Regions from separate parts of the Cryobacterium sp. 10I5 genome, predicted to be linked through region 1. Evidence: predicted binding sites of a transcription regulator. Region 1 holds the regulator's gene; the other holds the start of a gene.
The links. The regulator HspR, encoded in region 1, represses chaperone genes until heat shock. The targets are predictions, from matches to a motif close to AAGTTGAGTCNNNNNGACTCAACTT.
Positions count from the first base shown of each region.

Region 2: a site for HspR is predicted at 997-1,021, ahead of QN350_RS19025 (Hsp20/alpha crystallin family protein). Genes of this name have one in related genera too.

Region 1 is NZ_JASJVI010000007.1:1-15,344, reverse strand. Features, by position in the region: gene QN350_RS03970 (ADP-dependent glucokinase/phosphofructokinase) at 1-192, shown strand, start outside; gene QN350_RS03965 (nuclear transport factor 2 family protein) at 234-623, opposite strand; gene QN350_RS03960 (GNAT family N-acetyltransferase) at 813-1,331, opposite strand; partial or broken gene QN350_RS19945 (gluconokinase) at 1,548-2,117, shown strand; gene edd (phosphogluconate dehydratase) at 2,235-4,067, shown strand; gene eda (bifunctional 4-hydroxy-2-oxoglutarate aldolase/2-dehydro-3-deoxy-phosphogluconate aldolase) at 4,067-4,699, shown strand; gene QN350_RS03945 (hypothetical protein) at 4,756-5,517, opposite strand; tRNA gene QN350_RS03940 (tRNA-Gly) at 5,641-5,711, opposite strand; gene dcd (dCTP deaminase) at 5,784-6,386, shown strand; gene QN350_RS03930 (hypothetical protein) at 6,823-7,356, shown strand; gene QN350_RS03925 (isocitrate lyase/phosphoenolpyruvate mutase family protein) at 7,399-8,199, opposite strand; gene QN350_RS03920 (MFS transporter) at 8,397-9,716, opposite strand; gene dnaK (molecular chaperone DnaK) at 9,913-11,781, shown strand; gene QN350_RS03910 (nucleotide exchange factor GrpE) at 11,781-12,386, shown strand; gene QN350_RS03905 (DnaJ C-terminal domain-containing protein) at 12,379-13,386, shown strand; gene QN350_RS03900 (heat shock protein transcriptional repressor HspR) at 13,389-13,805, shown strand; gene QN350_RS03895 (class I SAM-dependent methyltransferase) at 13,795-14,976, shown strand.
Region 2 is NZ_JASJVI010000149.1:205-4,720, forward strand. Features, by position in the region: gene QN350_RS19020 (NADP-dependent oxidoreductase) at 1-852, opposite strand, end outside; gene QN350_RS19025 (Hsp20/alpha crystallin family protein) at 1,110-1,556, shown strand; gene QN350_RS19030 (phosphodiesterase) at 1,731-2,669, shown strand; gene QN350_RS19035 (stealth family protein) at 2,599-4,383, opposite strand.

The DNA of each region.
Region 1 (15,344 bases):
CAGGACTACCGGGAAGTCGACAACCGGATGCCCAGCGTGCCCGGCACTCGGTTCGCCTCCGATCTCGAAGACCGGATGGGGCACACCGTCCGGTGCCTGCCCGCGTTCGCGCTCACTGTTGCCTCGCCCACCACCATCGGACTGGGCGACTCGTTCGTCGGCGGGTTCATCGCCGCCCTGGCGCGGCGCTAGCAGGGCGGAGAGCGGTCGAAGCCCGGCCGGCTGCTGTTGCCCTACCCTTGGTTCTGGATCTGCCAGGAGCCCCGGATGGGATGAGTGTCGAACACGATGTGCAGGCGTCGGATGAGTCCACCCTCATCAAGCTCAGCGACATCGACAACAGTGAAAGGGGCAGGAGTTCCGTTCGCGAGAACCCAATCGAAATCGAACCAGAATGCAAGCGTCTTGGCGTCTGCGCTCAGGAGGGTCTCCCGGAGCGTGAGCACGGACTCTGCAGTGTCGGCGAACAGCGCCGGGTAGAAGTCTCGCGCTGGCTGGACACCGTAGAGAGGAGAATCTACGACCCCGTCCGGCGTGAAAAGGTTGATTGCCAGGCCAGCGTCTGCTGTGCTGAGGGCCTTCAGGTAGGTACTCACGAGGACGTCCGGAGAAATTGAGTTCACGGATCTATCCTGCCGCAACGCTCCATGCGGCGTCGCTAAGCCGGCCGCGCCCCTTCGACTCTGCCAAACCTGCGTTCACGAGGGTCAGGGCGAACCACCATCCGCCGATCGTTGCCTGATTGCCGAAGTCCATAGCCTCATGATCGCAGAGGTGTTACTCCGGCCCCAGCACCAGGCGGCGGTTCCCGCCTATGGAGTGGGCAGCTGCTTGACCATTTCGAGCTCCCGGGTCGTCGGGTCGAGGACATACGGCTCGGTCACGCCGGTTGCCGCGAAGCCGCGGCGCTCGTAGGCGGCGCGGGCGCGGTCGTTGTGCTCGTGCACGTGCAGCGTGAGCCCACCCGATTCCGTGCGCGCCCAGTCCTCGATCCGTGACAGCAGGGCATCCGTCACGCCGGCGACCCCGCCCCGGAAGTCGGGCGCAACGTAGACACCGACGAGCAACGGCCCGGTGGCCTCGTCGGGGATGTAGCCGCCCATCGTCCCGACCCAACGTCCAGAGGGCGTGATCGCCACGACGACGATCGAATGTTCGTTGGTGCCGCGTGCTCCGCGCATGGCCCATTCGGCTTCGTCGTGCGCGAGTGCGGCGTCAAAGGTCTCCCCGAACCCAAGGGGCGTGTCCCGGAGCATCTCCAGCCGAAGTTCCCTGACCTCATGCCAGTCTGCCGCCGTCGTGTTGCGAATCGTGAAGCCCTCAGTCATCATCCCCGCACGATAGCAGGCAAGCATGCCGGGTCGACGGGAGCGCCGCGCTCGCCGGGTCGGTGCGGCAGAATCGTCGACTTGACGCCCCTCTGCCGTCGTGACACACTCGGCACAGCTCATTAATCAGATTAATCTGATTAATGAAATTCAGCGTCAACATCGCTGTACCTGCAGAAGGCGGGCGCGGTGACCTGGCCTGACAATGAGGTCGCGCCGATGCGCCCTCGCGAGAGGACGACGATGTACTCATTCACAGCACCCGTGGTGATGGACGCCTCCACACCAACCCCCGTCGGGAGCGAACCCCGGCCCCCGCTTGTCGCGCCCGGTCGGCAGCCCGTCCTGGTTGTGATGGGTGTCTCCGGGTCGGGCAAGTCGACGGTGGCCGCTCTCCTCGCCGGCCAGCTCGGGTGGGACTTCGTCGAGGGCGACGATCTGCACCCCGAGGCGAACGTCAACAAGATGGCGTCGGGCACTCCACTCACCGACGACGACCGCTGGCCCTGGCTCGACACCGTGTCGACGTGGATCCTCGGGCACACCACGGCCGACGTTCCCGGCATCATTACCTGCTCTGCGCTGAAAAAGAAGTACCGGGACGTGCTGCGCGAGCAGAACGTGATCTTCGTGCATCTCGTCGGCTCGAAGGAACTGCTCGGCGCACGGATGTCCGCACGCCTCGACCACTACATGCCGGCCAGTCTTCTGGATTCGCAGCTGGACACCCTGGAGCCTCTGGATCCCGATGAGCGCGGCATCCTCATCGACGCGGCTCGACCGCCCGCCGAGGAGGCCGCCAGGATCGTCACGATGCTCGGCCTGCTACCGGCCGCCGGCTCGTCAGCGCTCAGTGCGGGCAAACCCGGGCGTTCCGCCGCTCAGATGCCGGTCACCACCGCGGTGATCCACCCGGTCGTCGAAGCGGTCACGCGCCGCATCATCGAACGCAGCGCGCAGACCCGGGCGAGGTACCTCGCCCGGATCGATGCCGCCGCGGAGCAGGGACCGACCCGCGGTCGCCTGGGGTGCGCGAACCTCGCTCACGGGTTCGCTGCCACCGGCCAGCAGGACAAGGCCGCGCTGCGCAGGTTCGTGAAGCCGAACATCGGGATCGTGTCCTCCTACAACGACGTGCTCTCCGCCCACCAGCCGTTCGCCGCCTACCCGGCGATCCTCAAAGACGCCGTCCGGAAGGCCGGAGGCATCGCCCAGGTCGCGGGCGGCGTGCCCGCGATGTGCGACGGCATCACCCAGGGCAGGGACGGCATGCAGCTGTCGCTGTTCAGCCGTGACCTGATCGCCATGGCGACCGGCATCGCGCTGGCCCACGACCTGTTCGACGGCGCGCTGCTCCTCGGCGTCTGCGACAAGATCGTGCCCGGCCTGGTCATCGGCGCCCTCGCCTTCGGTCACCTCCCGGCCATCCTGGTGCCGACCGGGCCGATGAGCTCCGGGATCCCGAACAAGGAGAAGAGCCGCATCCGCCAGCTCTACGCCGAGGGACTGGCCGGTCGCGAGCAACTGCTCGAGGCCGAGACGGCGTCGTACCACTCCGCAGGCACCTGCACCTTCTACGGAACAGCGAACTCCAACCAGATGCTGATGGAAGTCATGGGACTGCATCTCCCCGGAGCGAGCTTCGTGAGCCCCGACACTCCGCTGCGCGAGGCGCTCACCGCGGCAGCGGCCAGCCAGGTGGTCGCGCTGACCGAGCTGAAAGACCAGTACACCCCGATCGGACGCGTTTTCGACGAGAAGTCGATCGTGAATGGGGTCGTTGCCCTGCTGGCCACGGGAGGGTCGACCAACCACACGCTGCACCTCCCGGCCATCGCGGCCGCCGCGGGGATCCAGCTCACCTGGCAGGACTTCGCGGACCTGTCCGAGGTCGTTCCCCTGTTGGTCCGCATCTACCCGAACGGCCCTGCGGACATCAACCACTTCCACGCCGCGGGAGGCACGGCGTTCCTGATCGGTCAACTCCTCGACGCCGGCTTGCTGCACCCCGACGTCCGCACCGTCGCCGGCGCAGGGCTTGATGCCTATCGCCGGGAACCGGTGCTCGACGGCACCGCCCTGAGCTACCGCCCCGGACCGACTGAGAGCCTCGACACGGACGTGCTGCGGCCGGCCTCTGCGCCCTTCGCGCCGAACGGCGGGCTCCGGATCCTGGACGGCAATCTCGGAAGCGCCGTCATCAAGGTCGCCGCGGTGGCGACCGAACACCACGTCATCCAGGCGCCCGCGGTGGTGTTCGACGACCAGCACGTCTTCCTGGCGGCATTCGATGCCGGTCAGCTTGACCGTGATCTCGTGGCCGTGATTCGCTACCAGGGCCCGTCCGCCAATGGAATGCCCGAGCTGCACAAGCTCACCCCGGCGCTCGGCATCCTGCAGGATCGCGGGTACCAGGTCGCGCTGGTCACCGACGGGCGGATGTCCGGCGCCTCTGGGAAGATCCCGGCGGCCATCCACCTCACCCCCGAAGCCGCAGCGGGCGGTCCGATCGGCCGCATCCGCGATGGCGACCTCGTACGTCTCGACGCGACGGCGGGCACCCTTGACGTCCTCATCGACGACGACGTCTTCGCCGCCCGCGAAATCACCGGTGCCGCGCTCGACGACGCCAGCTGGTCCGGCACCGGGCGGGAGCTCTTCTCGGTCTTTCGCCGGCAGGTCGGCCCGGCCGACCGTGGCGCCAGCGTCATCACCAACACACCTGAAGGAGTCCTCTGATGTCCACCCTGAACGCCGCCCAACTGCTCGAGCTCGCACCCGTGATCCCCGTCGTCGTCATCGAGGATGCCGACCGCGCGGTGGCTCTGGCTCGGGCGCTCGTCGCCGGCGGCCTGCCGGTCATCGAGGTGACGCTGCGCACCCCGGCTGCGCTGCGTGCGATCAGTGCCATTGCCGACCAGGTACCCGACGCCGTCATCGGCGCCGGAACGGTCAACAACCCGGTCCTCGTGCGTCGGGCTGTCGCAGCCGGAGCTCAGTTCCTGATCTCGCCCGGGTCGACCGATGCCCTGCTCGACGCGATGGACGCATCCGGTCTGCCCTACCTGCCGGGCGCTGCCACCGCGTCAGAGGTCCTGCGGTTGATCGAGCGCGGACACCCGGCGATGAAGTTCTTTCCCGCCGAGGCTTCCGGCGGCCACGCCGTGCTGCGCTCACTCGCGGCGCCCCTTCCGGAGGCGCGGTTCTGTCCGACCGGCGGGATCACGCTCGCGAGCGCGCCCATCTACCTCGCGCTGCCCAACGTGGGATGCATCGGCGGCACGTGGATCACTCCGCTGGATGCGATTGAACTCGGCGACTGGACACGCATCGAAGGGCTGGCTCGTCAGGCAGCAAGCCTGCGGCACTGACCCCGGGTACCGAGCTGCGTCCTGGGCACGAGCTGGCCGCCCAGACCCAGCCGGGCCTAGCCGAGACCGGCTATCCGGTTCAGCGCGGCACGCATGATGAGCTCGGCGGGGTCACCGAGGACCTCGTGGTTGAGGTAGAACGCCTCGAACCACGCGCGCACCTCCTCCTCGGGAAGCCCGACTGCGACCCAGTCGACACCGGCGACCGCCTCGGACACCGGTTCTCCCGTGCCCGCATCGAGCCACGCCCGAACAATCGGCGTCTCGGGATCCGCGTCGTCCGGGTTCCACGTGAGGAGAAGGCTGTGCGCCTCGTCGTCCGCGTGCAGATGGTCCGTGCGCCCGGACCCCAGCCACGGCAGCATCATCTGCTCACCGGGGATGGCAACGTCGACGATCTCCAAGGGCACCGGTCCGAAGTCACGGGCGTAGACCCGCAGCCCCTCGTGGTGCCAATCGGCCGCCTCTTCGGCATCTTCGGTGAGGTCTTCGAGAAGCGGGAGGGTGTGCTCGACCAGCGCCAGGGCCCACGCCAGGAGGTCCCGGGTTTCCCGCTTGGGCCACGGGCTGTTGTCCGTCTCTTCCCCGTCCGCGCCGTGGAAGTGGTGATCGACACCGCCCGCGGTCGTTTCCAGGTGCAGCTGTCCTCCCTCGAGCTCGACGGAGAACACGGCCACTTCTTCCTCGTCGCCCTCGCCCTCGTCGTCAACGAACCAATCGGCATTCAGTACCGGGTTCCGGAACCGGGTCGGGAGCGCGGGAAGCTCCAACGGCAGGTCGCCCAGGTCCAGTACCGCCCGGAAAACAGTGTCCGGCATTCGCAAAGTGGGGTCAGTCACGGGTACTCCTCAGTCCGCGTCGAGAATACCGGAGTCGGCAGGCGCCCCGGCACCGACAGCCGCGAGACACCGCAACAGTTGGGAGGGAACACAACTTTAGTGAGCGGATGACGGGAATCGAACCCGCGCTATCAGCTTGGGAAGCTGAAGTTCTACCATTGAACTACATCCGCGCGTCCGGCCGCGGGCAGAGCCTGCACCGGAACCGTGCCAGCATATCAAGTCCTCGCCGTTAGGCTGGACCCGTGCTGCTCTCCGATCGTGATATCAAGGCCGAAATCAACGCGGGACGAATCGGGCTCGAGCCCTACGCTCCGGAGATGATCCAGCCCTCGAGCGTCGACGTGCGCATCGACCGGTACTTCCGGTTGTTCGACAACCACAAGTACCCCTATATCGATCCGGCGGAAGACCAGCCCGAACTCACCCGGCTGATCGAGATCCCCCACGACGAGCCGTTCATCCTGCACCCCGGCGAATTCGTGCTCGGCTCCACCTACGAAAGAGTCAGCCTCGCCGACACGATCGCGGCCCGACTCGAGGGCAAGAGCTCGCTCGGGCGCCTCGGCCTCCTCACCCACTCGACGGCCGGATTCATCGACCCGGGCTTCACCGGCCACGTGACCCTCGAGCTCAGCAATGTCGCCACCCTGCCGATCAAGCTCTGGCCGGGTATGAAGATCGGCCAGCTCTGCTTCTTCCAGCTGAGCTCCGCCGCCGAGCGCCCATACGGCTCGAGCCAGTACAGCTCCCGCTACCAGGGCCAGCGCGGGCCGACGGCGTCGCGCTCGTTCCAGAACTTCCACCGCACGGATGTCTCCGTCGAGCCGACCACGGGCGTCGAGTAGCCGCCACCCCTGCTCTGCACCCCCTCCGCGGCAGTACGCGTGGCTAACTCAGGAGATTTGCCGGACTGGCGGGCATCGGCCGCACTGGTCCGGGGCCGTCCTCGATCGGTCGCACGGATTTCCTGAGTTAGCCCCCGGAAGCACCCGAGAGTCTTCTCGCGTTCGGCCGGGCGTCGCGGTGGACGTGCACATCTGTCCTGGTACCGGTGTGGCCAACTCAGGAGATTTGCCGGGCCGGCGGGCATCGGCCACATTCCTACGCGGGGTGCCTGCGGTCGGCCGCGCGGTCTTCCTGAGTTAGCCCCCCACGGCGGTCGCAACCGGGGTTGTGTCATCGAGCGGCAGGTCCGGGGGCCAGGGCGGAGTGAAAAGGGCCGATCGGAGGACCCGTGCCGGGTTCACACGGGCGCAACATGCGGCCGGTAAAATCGGAGGCATGACGACGACATCCGTACCCGGTTTTGCCGAGGCGCTCATTGCGCCCGGCCCGACGCCCGAATACCCGGGCCGGATGCGTCGTTTCGGCCAGCTCGTCGGCAGCTGGGCCGCGACGGGCTCACGCCTGGACGAGGCCACCGGCGACTGGCACGAGCGCCAGTTCACCTGGGTCGTCGAATTCGTGCTCGACGGGCGTGCGGTGCAGGACGTCGAGGTCGTCGACGTTCCCGTGAGCGACACGCATCCCGACGGCCGGGAAACCGTGGCCATGGCCGTGCGCGTCTACGATCCGCACGCCGGCGCCTGGCGGGTCAGCTACTTCGCCCCCGCCATCGGCGAGTACTGCCACCTCGTGGCGACCCCGCACCGCAACGGGCTGCGCCAGGACGGCACCGGCACCGACGGGCGGCCGATCCGCTGGAACTTCGTGTCCATCACGGCAGACGCGTACTCCTGGGAGGGCTGGGTCTCCAACGACGAAGGCGCGACCTGGGTGCTCGTCGAGCACAACGAGGCCACCCGCATCCGCTGACCAAGGCCACCTGCAGATCGGGATGCTGCCTGATCTTTCACGCTACAGCGAGAAGGGAAAGCCCAGATCCTCGGGGTATTCTCCGAGCGAGGTGAGCTGGGTCGCCGAGCGCTGCAGGGCCGCGAGCGTGAGGCCGAGGGTGCCGGGTCCGAAGCTCACCCGGGAGACCCCGAGTTCGGCGAGGCGGGCCAGGGGAACCGCCCCCGGGTGCCCGATCACGGAGATGCGGCCGTCGACCTCGTCGAGGGCCCGCTTGACCTTGTCCTCGTCGCTGAGACCGAGGAAGAAGATCACGTCGGCGCCGGCGTCGAGGTAGGCGTTGGCACGGGCGACGGCCTCGCTCCATTCACCGCCGCCGGCGAGGGTATCCACGCGGGCGTTGATCACGAGCGGTACGCCCGCGGCATCGGCCCCGGTGCGCGCGGCGGCCACCCGGGCGGCCGCGGTCGCGATGTCGTACTGCGGTGCCTTGGCGGCCCCGATCGAGTCCTCGAGGTTGATGCCCGAGGCGCCGGCCTCCTCGACGAGGCGACGGACGTTGCGGGCGACGCCGGCGGCATCCGCCGCGTAGCCCTTCTCGAAGTCGACCGACACCGGCAGGTCGACCGCACCGATGATGATGCGCGCCGCCGCAATGGCCTCGTCAACCGTGAGCCCGCCGCCGTCTTCGAGGCCGCGCACGTTCGACACCGAGTGCGAGGCCGTCGCGAGGGCCTCCACGCCGGGCGCCTGGGACACGATCTTCGCGGTGATGGCGTCCCAGACGTTCGTCACGATGAGCGGCGTGCCCGGAACGTGGAGCGCGTTGAGAAGTTCGGCCTTCTGGATCTGCTGAGTTGTCATGCCTCCAGCCTGACAAAGAACCCGGCCGAGGCCGAGATCCCAGCGGATGTCCAGACGATGAACAGGGTCCGCCCAGCCTGACTTCGCCCCGCCCCGGCCTTGCCGACAACTGTGGCCGCTGCGGACAACTGTGGCCGGCGCGCGAGGAACAGTTGTCCGCACCGGGAACAGTTGCGGCGGCGGCAGGGTCCGCCCAGCTACCCGAGCGGGTGCTGCTTCGACTTCACCGGGATCAGCAGGAGCAGCCCGACCAGGAGTACGAGCGCGATGCCGAGGATGCCCCAGACCTGGCTGCCGGACAGGCTCACGAACAGGGCGAAGAGCGTGGGTGCGAGGAAGGTCGCTGCCTTGCCGGTTGTCGCGTAGAGGCCGAAGATCTCGCCCTCGCGGCCGGCCGGAATGCTGCGCGCGAGGAAGCTGCGGCTGGCCGACTGGGCCGGGCCGACGAACACGCACATCAGCAGGCCGAAGATCCAGAACATCGTCGCGCCGCCGGTGGCGAAGAAGAAGACGGCGAGGCCGGCGACGATCGTGCCGGACAGGGCGACCACCATCACGTTCTTGGCACCGAGGCGGTCGTCGAGGCGGCCGACGAGCACCGTGGAGATGCCGGCGATGATGTTGGCGACGATGGCGAAGATGATCACGTCGCCGCTCGAGAAGCCGAAGGTGCCGGCCGCGAGGATGCCGCCGAACTGGAACACCCCGGTCAGGCCGTCGCGGAAGACCGCGCTCGCGATCAGGAACAGCGCCATCTGGCGGTCGCCGCGCCAGAGTGCGGCAACGTCCCTGCCGAGGACGGCATAGGAACGGAAGAAACCGACCCGCTCCCGCCGGGCGGCGGCGGGCGCCGCGTACTCGGGCACCCGGAAGAACAGCGGCAGGGCGAACAGGCCGAACCAGGCGGCCGCGATGAGCATCGACACCCGCACCGACAGCCCGTTGGCGTCGGTGACGCCGAACAGACCGACGTCGGGGTGGATGAAGCCGAAGTAAAGGATGAGCAGCAGCACGATGCCGCCGAAGTACCCCATCGACCAGCCGAAGCCGCTGACCCTGCCGATCGTCTTCGGTGTGGAGACCTGGCCGAGCATCGCGTTGTAGTTGACGGTCGCGAATTCGTAGAACACGGTCCCAACGGCGAGGAGGATCAGGCCGAGCAGCAGGAAGTCGGGAGAGGCCTGGACGAAGAACATCGCGGCGGTGAGGCCGACGACGATGAAGGTGTTGACGCCGAGCCAGAGCTTGCGGCGACCGGAAGCGTCGGAGCGTTGCCCCGTGATCGGCGCGAGCAGCGCCACGAGCAGGCCGGCGATCGCGAGTGCCCAGCCGAGCTGGGCCGAGATGACGTCCTTGTCGCCGAACGACGAACCGGTGAGGTACACCGTGAAGACGAAGGTCGTCACGACGGCGTTGAATGCCGCCGAACCGCCGTCCCAGAGGCTCCAGGCGATCACGCCGCGGCCGGCCGAGGTGGGTGCCGCAGCCGTCTCGTTCTGTTCCGCTGTCCCAGTCATGCGCTCAGAGTAGTGGTCGCCGGGGAACAGCGGGGAAATTACTCCGAAATGCAAAGTTGAGTCACTCACACTCAACTTTCAGGTGGCTGGCTTGACTCCGATTTCCGGCGGTGCCACACTTGAGTCAATACCGCTCAACTCTGGTCGATCATACCGATTGTCCCGTTGAGCTCACACTTTGAAGGAGAACGCACACATGGCCCGTGCAGTAGGCATCGACCTCGGAACCACCAACTCGGTGGTGGCCGTCCTCGAGGGTGGAGAACCCACCGTCATCGCGAACGCCGAGGGGCTCCGCACCACCCCGTCCGTCGTCGCATTCACCAAGGACGGCGAGGTGCTCGTCGGTGAGACCGCCAAGCGCCAGGCCGTCACCAACGTCGACCGCACCCTCTCCTCCGTCAAGCGCCACATGGGCACCGACTGGACCGTCGGCATCGACGACAAGAAGTACACCCCGCAGGAGATCTCCGCCCGCATCCTCGCCAAGCTGAAGCGCGACGCCGAGCAGTACCTGGGCGACAAGGTGACGGATGCCGTCATCACCGTCCCCGCGTACTTCAACGACGCCGAGCGCCAGGCCACGAAGGAGGCCGGAGAGATCTCGGGCCTCAACGTGCTCCGCATCATCAACGAGCCGACCGCAGCGGCCCTCGCGTACGGCCTCGACAAGGGCAAGGAAGACGAGCTCATCCTGGTCTTCGACCTCGGCGGCGGAACGTTCGACGTCTCCCTCCTCGAGGTGGGCAAGGACGACGACTTCTCGACCATCCAGGTGCGTTCGACCGCCGGCGACAACCGCCTGGGCGGCGACGACTGGGACCAGCGCATCGTCGACTACCTGATCAAGAAGTTCAAGGAAACCACCGGCGTCGACGTCTCCAAGGACAAGATCGCCAAGCAGCGCCTCAAGGAAGCCGCGGAGCAGGCCAAGAAGGAACTCTCCAGCAGCATGTCCACGAGTATCCAGCTGCCGTACCTCTCCCTGACGGAGAACGGCCCGGCCAACCTCGACGAGACGCTGACCCGCGCCCAGTTCGAGAAGATGACCGAAGACCTGCTCGACCGCACCAAGAAGCCGTTCCAGGACGTCATCCGTGAAGCCGGCGTCAAGGTGGGCGACATCGCCCACGTCGTGCTCGTCGGTGGTTCGACGCGTATGCCCGCCGTCTACGAGCTCGTCAAGAGCGAGACCGGTGGCAAGGACCCGAACAAGGGCGTCAACCCGGACGAGGTCGTCGCCGTCGGCGCCGCACTCCAGGCCGGCGTGCTGAAGGGCGAGCGCAAGGACGTCCTGTTGATCGACGTCACCCCGCTGAGCCTCGGCATCGAGACCAAGGGCGGCATCATGACGCGCCTCATCGAGCGCAACACGGCCATCCCGACCAAGCGCAGCGAGACCTTCACCACGGCAGACGACAACCAGCCGTCCGTCGCGATCCAGGTCTTCCAGGGCGAGCGTGAGTTCACCCGCGACAACAAGAACCTCGGCACCTTCGAGCTGACCGGCATCGCGCCGGCCCCGCGCGGCATCCCGCAGGTCGAGGTCACGTTCGACCTCGACGCCAACGGCATCGTGCACGTGTCCGCCAAGGACAAGGGCACCGGCAAGGAGCAGTCCATGACCATCACGGGCGGTTCCTCGCTCGCGAAGGAAGACATCGAGCGCATGGTGCGCGAGGGCGAAGAGCACGCCGCAGAAGACAAGCGTCGTCGCGAAAGCGCCGAGACTCGCAACACCGCTGAGCAGCTCGCGTACTCGATCGAGAAGCTCCTCAAGGAAAACGACGAGAAGCTCCCGGCCGAGGTCAAGACCGAGGTCCAGGCCGACGTCGACGCACTCAAGTCTGCGCTCGCCGGAGACGACGAGGCCGCGGTGAAGACCGCGTACGACAAGCTCAACGAGAGCCAGGGCAAGATCGGCGAGGCCATCTACAAGTCGAGCCAGGCGGATGCCGCGACGCCCCCCACCGAATCCGGCGAACCGACCGCTGACGCGGGCAAGTCCGACGAAGATGTGGTTGACGCCGAGGTTGTCGACGACGAGGAAGAAACCAAGAAGTAATGGCCAAGGACAAGGGCCCGAAGAACGAGCCGTCCGACGAGGAGGTGGAGCCCGTTGTTGCGGATGAGTCTGCAGCAGCAGAGGCCTCCGCTGACTCCGAGGCCGCGGCATCCGCTGAGGGTATCGAGGAAGACGAGCTGACGGTCCAGGACATCCTGGACGCCGCCAGCCGGGAAGTCGCAGAGCCGACGAGCGAACACCTGGCCGACCTCAAGCGGGTCACCGCCGAATACGCGAACTACCGCAAGCGCACCGAGGCGAACCGCGAGATCGAGCGTGAGCGCGTGACCGTGGACGTCGTCAAGGGCCTGATCCCGGTGCTCGACGACCTGGACCGTGCCGAGAAGCACGGCGACCTCGTCGCAGACTCCGCATTCAGCACCATCGCAGCCAAACTGCGCACGAGCGTGGAGCGCCTTGGCGTGAAGCCGTTCGGCACGGTCGGCGAACCGTTCGATCCCACAATGCACGAGGCCATCTTCCAGATGCCCACGGCCGATGTGACGGTCGACACAGTCGGCGAGGTGGTCGAGACCGGCTATTTCCTGGGCTCGACGCTTCTGCGTGTTGCCAAGGTCGTAGTCCAGGTACCGAGCGATGGCTAGCCAGGACTGGTTCGACAAAGACTTTTACAAGGTCCTCGGCGTCTCGAAAGACGTGACGCCGGCCGACCTCAAGAAGGCCTATCGCAAGCTCGCCCGCAAGTATCACCCGGACTCGAATCCGGGCAATCCTGCGGCGGAAGCGAAGTTCAAGGAAATCAGCGAGGCACACTCGGTGATCGGCGACCCCGCACAGCGGAAGGAATACGACGCTGTGCGGGCCATGGGCGGTGGAGCACGCTTCACCGCCCCCGGTGGCGGGGGTTCCCAGCAGGGCGGCGGCTTCGACGACGTCTTCGGCGGCATGTTCGGTGGGGGTGCCCGGCAACAGGGCTACTCCTATCAGCAGCAGGGCGGGTTTGACGACCTGCTCGGCGGCATGTTCGGCCGGGGCGGCGGTGGAGGCGGGTTCGGATCGTCCACGGGAGGATTCCGTGGTTATGGCGGGCCGACCCGCGGGCGGGACGTGGTTGCATCGACGACCGTCGACTTCATCACCGCGACCCACGGTGACCAGATCACCCTGCAGACGCAGGACGGCCGGGCCATCAAAGTCAGGATTCCCGCGGGCGTCGCCGACGGGCAGAAGATCAAGCTCCGCGGCCAGGGCCAGCACAGCCCGGACGGCGGCGAGGCCGGCGACATCGTCCTCACCGTGACCGTGCGCAAGCACGCCGTTTTCGAGCGTGACGGCCTGAACCTCAGGCTGCACGTGCCCGTGACGTTCGTCGAGGCCGCACTCGGCGCGACGATCGAGGTGCCGACCCTGGGCGGGGCGCCGGTCAAACTGCGCATCGCCCCCGGCACGCCGAGCGGACGGGTCCTGCGGGTCAAGGGCCGCGGTGTCGTGACCCCTAAGGGCACCGGCGACTTGCTCGCCGAGGTCCAGGTCGCGGTGCCGTCGCACCTGTCCAAGGAAGCCGAGGAAAAGCTCACTGCTTTCGCCGCGGCTCTCCCGGACGAGAACCCGCGTGACGAGCTGCTCGCGAGAGCGAGAGACTGACGGTGGACGAGAACTCCCGGGTGTTCGTCATCTCGACTGCCGCAGAGCTTGCGGGCATGCACCCGCAGACGCTGCGACAGTACGATCGCCTGGGATTGGTGAGCCCGGACCGCACCCCGGGCCGGTCTCGCCGCTACTCGATGCGTGACGTGGTGAAACTGCGCGAGATCGCGGAGCTCGGTGCCGAAGGCGTGAGCCTCGAGGGCATCCGGCGGATCATCGCGCTCGAGGACCACGTGCGCCGGCTCGAATCGCGCTTGCACGAACTCGAGTCGGCACTCGCCGATGAACTGCTGAACCGTCCGGGCCGCCGCGTCTTCGCGGCCGGCCCGGCCGGTGAGGTCATCTCGATGCGCGCGGGCACCCGCACCCGCCGCGCCAACCAGGTTGTCATCTGGCGCCCGCTCGATGATCTCTGATCCCGTGGCGCCCGAAATTCCGGCATTCGACCCCGCCGCGTTCGACTTCGCCGCGCTCCGGCGTTTCCCCGACGTCGAAGCCTCCAACCTCTTCGCCGTCGACGCGAGCGACCGCCTGATCCTCGACGAGGCGGCGGCGAGCCTTCCCACTGAACGGCTCGTCGTCATTGAGGACCGATATGGCGCTCTCACCCTCGGCGCCGCTGCGCTCTTCGGGGCCACCGGCATCCGCGTGCACCAGGACGCACTCTCGGGCGAGGCCGCCCTGGACCTGAATGCCGACAAGCTCGGTCTGGCCGACCGGTACCGCTCCTTTCCGCTGGGCGAGGAGCTTTTGTCCGGCGCCACCCTCGTTCTCCTCCAGCTGCCTCGCAGCCTCGCCGCTCTCGACGAGGTCGCCGACGCGATCGCGCGTTTCGCCGATCCCGCGGTCGTCGTTGTCGCCGGTGGGCGTCTCAAGCACATGACCCCGGCCATGAACGAGGTCTTCGCGCGCCACTTCGAGCGGCTCCAGGTCTCCCCGGCCCGGCAGAAGTCCCGGGTGCTGCGTGCCACCGGCCCCATCCGAGCGTCCGAGCCCGCGATCCCAGCCTGGCCGCACGTCAGCAGGCACGAAGACCTGGGGCTGAACGTGTGCGCCCATGGCGCCGCCTTCGCCGGCACCACCATCGACATCGGCACCCGGTACCTGCTCGAGTTCCTCGACCGGATGAAACCGGATGCCGTTCGCGCGATCGACCTTGGCTGCGGCACGGGAGTACTCGCGGCCGCGCTCGCGCAGCGTCGACCCGGACTCCGGGTCATCGCGAGCGACCAGTCGGCCGCTGCCGTTGCATCCGCCAGGGCCACCATGATCGCCAACGGCCTCGCCGACCGGGTAACGGTTGTGCGGGATGACGCGCTCGGGTCCCAGGCGGATGCCTCGAGCGAGTTGATCCTGTTGAACCCGCCGTTCCACATCGGATCCTCCGTGCATGCCGGCATCGCGCTCAAGCTCTTCGCCGACGCCGCGCGGGTGCTCCGGCCCGGCGGTGAGCTCTGGACGGTGTGGAACACGCACCTCGGCTATCGGCCGGCGCTCACGCGCCTGGTCGGGGAGACGCACCAGGTCGGTCGGAACGCCAAGTTCACGGTCACCGTCTCCGTCCGCCGCCAGTCTCCAGCCGCGTGAAACATGCCGGAAATAGGGGTGTTATCTATCCGACACGCCCGGGATGCGCCCGGGAGTTGCGGCCCCCCACGGTTCACCGTAAAGTCATCTAAGTCACCCCACAGGTTCGGAAAGCCGAAGCGCTTACCGGCCTCAAGCGGGACCACTTCCAATCCCGATCAACGCGTAAATTTGTTGGTTGAGATTGATGGCGTTTCACCAGATTCCCTTAGCGGGGGACCGAGCGAAACGACACGAAAGAAGAATAAGGAATTGCCTCGAAGCGAAAGTCCGTAAGGGCCTGAAGTCGAGGCGTCCGATCCTTGAGAACTCAACAGCGTGCACAATGTCAAATGCCAAAAACCTCGTGGTTTGGATCCGTTTCTAGC
Region 2 (4,516 bases), on a different contig from region 1:
GACCTCGTCGAGCGGGAAGACCCGGTCGATCGGCAGCACCACGTCCCCGCTCGCGACCCGGTTGGCGAGGGCGGCCAGGTCGCCGGGACGGGCCGCCTGGCCTCCGACTCCGGTGATGCCGGCATCCGCCCGGTAGCCGCGCGCTGCGATCGTGTTGATGCGGGTGCCGGGCACGCCGAGCTCGAGGGCCGCGTCGATCGTCGCGGGACCGTTGTTGTCGAGCACCGCGGTCACCCGGGGCACGAGCGCCCGCACCCGATCGACGAGGCCCGTGCCGTAGGCGACCGGGATCACGCCGAGACCGCGGAGGAAGTCGTGGTTGGCGGGACTCGCGGTTCCGACCACGGTCGCGCCGGTGCGCACGGCGAGCTGGGCGGCGAGAACCCCCACTCCCCCGGAGGCGGCGCTCACGAGCACGGTGTCCTCGCGGGTCAGCGCCAGGGAGCGCACCGAGGCCGCCGCGGTGCGACCGGCGATATCGAGCGCTCCGGCGGGGAGGAACCCGAGGGCATCCGGTTTGCGGATGATCGCGGACGCGTCGACGACGATCCAGTCCGCCTGGGCGACCATGCGCGCGCCGCCGAGAACGGCGTCGCCGACAGCCCAGCTCGTCACGCCGGCACCGAGTTCGTCGATGACGCCGGAGAAGTCGTTGCCGTTGCCGCTCGGCAGGGCGACGCTGTATGCGCCGGCCGCCGGGCCGCCGCGCAGGATCTTCCAGTCAACGGGATTGAGCCCCGCGGCGTGCACCCGCACGCGCACCTGGCCCCGACCGGCGGCAGGCGGATCGCCGGTGATCACCCGCAGAACTTCCGGGCCGCCGAATTCGGAGAAGCGCACGAAACGAGCCATGTGCCCAGCCTATTCAGGGCGCGCACGCCCCGGCACCCCTCGAACGCGGCGGCGTCACCCGACCGGTTTTCGCCGCCCGCGAACGGCCAGGGCCGGCCGGCTCCGAGGCGTTGCGGGGCACCGGTTCCGGGAATACATTGTCAATAGTTGAGCCCCATCGACTCAACTATTGAAGGTCAATTGAGAATCGTCCGGACTTCCGGGGCGACACCGGACGGATGAGCATCCCCGGAGCCGGACCAAGGGAAGGACACACCATGGCAATGAATTACGATCCGTTCCGCGAACTCGACCGCATGGCTTCGGCCCTCATCGACAACCGGGGGCCCCGGGTCATGCCGATGGACCTCTTCCGGGAGGGTGACCACTACGTGCTGAACGCCGACATGCCCGGCATCGACCCGGGTTCGGTGGACATCGACGTCGACGGCCAGCTGCTCACGATCCGCGGCGAGCGCACGATGGCGAACCACGAGAACGTCAAGTGGCTGACCCGCGAGCGCATGGCCGGCTCGTTCCTCCGCCAGCTCAACCTCGGGCAGGGCATCGACGTCGACCGCATCGGCGCGACGTACAACAACGGCGTACTGAGCGTGACGATCCCGGTGAGCGAGGCCGCCAAGCCGCGCAAGATCGCCGTGACGAACTCGGGAGAGCAGGGCGAGCGAGTTCTGCAGGTCAACGAAGGCGAGCACACAGGCTGACGCGCCCGGCATGATCAGGCACCGCCCTCTGCGGACCCGGAGAATAAACTCCGGGTCCGCAGGCATGTTCGTCTGGAATACACCGGCCGTTCAAGAACGACTGGTCGACTATTCAGGGTAGAGTCAGTCGACTCGACGATGAGTGCACACAGTCCCGACGAATGGAAAGTTCATTTGAACCTGCGAACGGCCGAATACCCTAGGCCGGACTATTTCCTGCTCCACCTCAGCGACACTCACCTCCTAGCCGATGGCGGCCGACTGTACGACCGGGTCGACAGCGCCCAGCACCTCGCCGAACTCTTCGCCGAGGTCGAAGCATCCTCTGGCCGCCCCGACGCCATCGTCATCACCGGCGACCTGGCCGACAAGGGCGAAGCGGATGCCTACGCCCTGGTTCGCAGCATCGTCGAACCGGCCGCCGCTCGGCTCGGCGCCCGCGTCATCTGGGTAATGGGCAACCACGACGACCGCTCGGCCTTCCGTGCTGAACTTCTCGGCCAGCCCTCGTCGACGGCTCCCATCGACCGCGTCGACTACATCGGCGGCCTCCGCATCATCACGCTCGACACCTCGGTGCCCTCCCAGCACTTCGGCACCGTGACCGACGCCCAGCTCGCCTGGCTCACCACCGAGCTGAGCGTTCCCGCACCGGACGGCACCATCCTCGCGATGCATCACCCGCCCGTGCCGAGTGTGCTCGACCTCGCCGTCTCGGTCGAACTCCGCGGCCAGTCGCGCCTGGCCAAGGTGCTCCGCGGCACGGATGTCCGCAGCATCCTCGCCGGGCACCTGCACTATTCCTCGACCGCGATGTTCGCCGGCATCCCGGTGTCGGTGGCCTCGGCCACGTGCTACACGCAGGACCTCAATGTGCCCGTCGGCGGCACCCGCGGCCGTGACGGCGCCCGGGCGTTCAACCTCGTGCACGTCTACCCGGACACCGTGCTGCACTCGGTCGTGCCGCTCGGCAGCTATGCCCCGCTCGACTACATCAACCCGGAGGAGAGCGCCCGACGCCTCGCCGAGTCGGGCATCACGATCATGGACGCGGGTACTCTGCCAGCGCTCCGCGAGCCGCCGATGACCACGCCGATCCCGGTTCTGCGCTAAACGGTCCGGTCCGCGGCGCACCGCCGACGTCACCGACCCCGCCATTGACAGCGGTCGCAGCCGCTGCGGCGGGCGTGACGCTCGACGAGTCCTGCGCCTCGCGCTCCCACGGCGCGACGATCGGGAAGTACTGCTCGAGGAACTCGGTCACGGCTGCGCGGCGCACGTCGTCCGAGATCTCGGGGAAGCTGCCGTCGTTCAGGCAGAACATGTCCTGGTCGCGGCGCTTGCGGAGCTTGTTCATCTGACGCAGGGCGAGCTTGAGCGTCGTCTCGATGTAGAGGGACCTGGCCTGGGTCTGCTCGACGGCGCGCCCGGTGGTCAGCGCGTAGTAGTGGTAGAGCGAGTTCGTCACGGAGATGTCGGTCGCCGAGCGGAACTGGCTCGCCGCCGTGCGGGCGAAGTCCTCGGGGAACTCGGCCTCGAGCTCGTTCAGCACGCTCTTCCGCATCGGTACGGCCGTGTGCTCGAGGTGCCGGGTCGTGACCTTGCCGAAGCGTTCGCGCAGCAGCGCCCGGTTGACCCGGGCAGCGTTCTCGAACCCGCTGCGGCTCGGGTCGTTCTCGCCGAGGCCGATCCGGGTGGATGCCTCGATGAACTTGGTGACGCCGCCGGGCGAGAAGAACAGTTCCGGTCCGATCGGACGGCCGAAGAACATGTCGTCGTTGGAGTACAGGAAGTGCTCGGCGAGCCCGGGGATGTGGTGCAGCTGGCTCTCGACGGCGTGCGAGTTGTGCGTCGGCAGCACGCTCGGGTCCGGGAAGAAGTCTTCGCTGTTCATGATCGTGACGCGCGGGTGCTCGGCGAGCCACTCAGGTGCGGGCGAGTCCGTGGCGATGAAGATGCGGCGCACCCAGGGCGCGAACATGTAAACGCTGCGCAGGGCGTACTTGAGTTCGTCGATCTGGCGGAACCGGGCGTCGGACTCGTCGCCGCTGCCGACGACGTAGGCCTTCATCCGCTTGGCGCGTTCGCGCTGGAAGTCGCTCGAGGAGCCGTCGACCCAGGAGAAGACCATGTCGATGTCGAAGCTGACGTCGCTCGCGAGATCGTCGAACATGTGCTGCAGGGTGCGCCAGGTGCGCCCGAACAGGGTGATGGTGGTCTCGCGGGCCTCGCCACGCGGCATCCGCTTGCGCATCAGGGAATTCTCGACCGGGGCGACGATCTCGTCTTCGCCGAAGAACCAGAGTTCGAACTGGAACGCGGTCTCGGCGCCGTACCGGAGGCGACCGATCGGTTCGATGCGCGGACGGTAGACCCGGAAGACGGATGACTTGCGCAGCGTGGTGAGGGCGCCGTCGGCGAGGAGGAGGGGCTGGGTGAGGTGCCCGTCGAGGGGCTTGGCGTAAAAGGGGTCGTTGGAGAACGCCTCGGCAAGCGCGCGGGTGATGTGCTTGCGGCGCTTGCGGTCGACGGCGAGCACCGGGCGGTCGTGGTCGCCGCGGACGAGCAGGAAGTCGATGCCGGCGGTGTCGAGGGCGTGCGCGACGGCGAGCAGGTCCCTGACCATGGACTCGTGCGGGGTGAAGTGGCCGTTGATGAGGGCGATCTCGCCCTTGCGCACGACGACGTCGTCGCGGTCGAAACGGCGGGTGCGGGCGTCCGGGGACAACAGCACCAGTTCGGGTTCCGCGCTCAGCGAGAGCACCGGAACAACGGGGCCGGCCGGGATGACCGACTGCTCTGCGGCTGAACGATCGACGGTAACCATGGTCCTCCTCGGGAAGTGGGAACACTCATCCACGAGGCAACCGTGTGTTGCCGGGGAGAGTGCGTCCGGTGCGTGCCGGCGGCCGCGACCCGGTCTGCGCCGGGAGCCGACAGCCGACAGCAAGCGGTAGCGT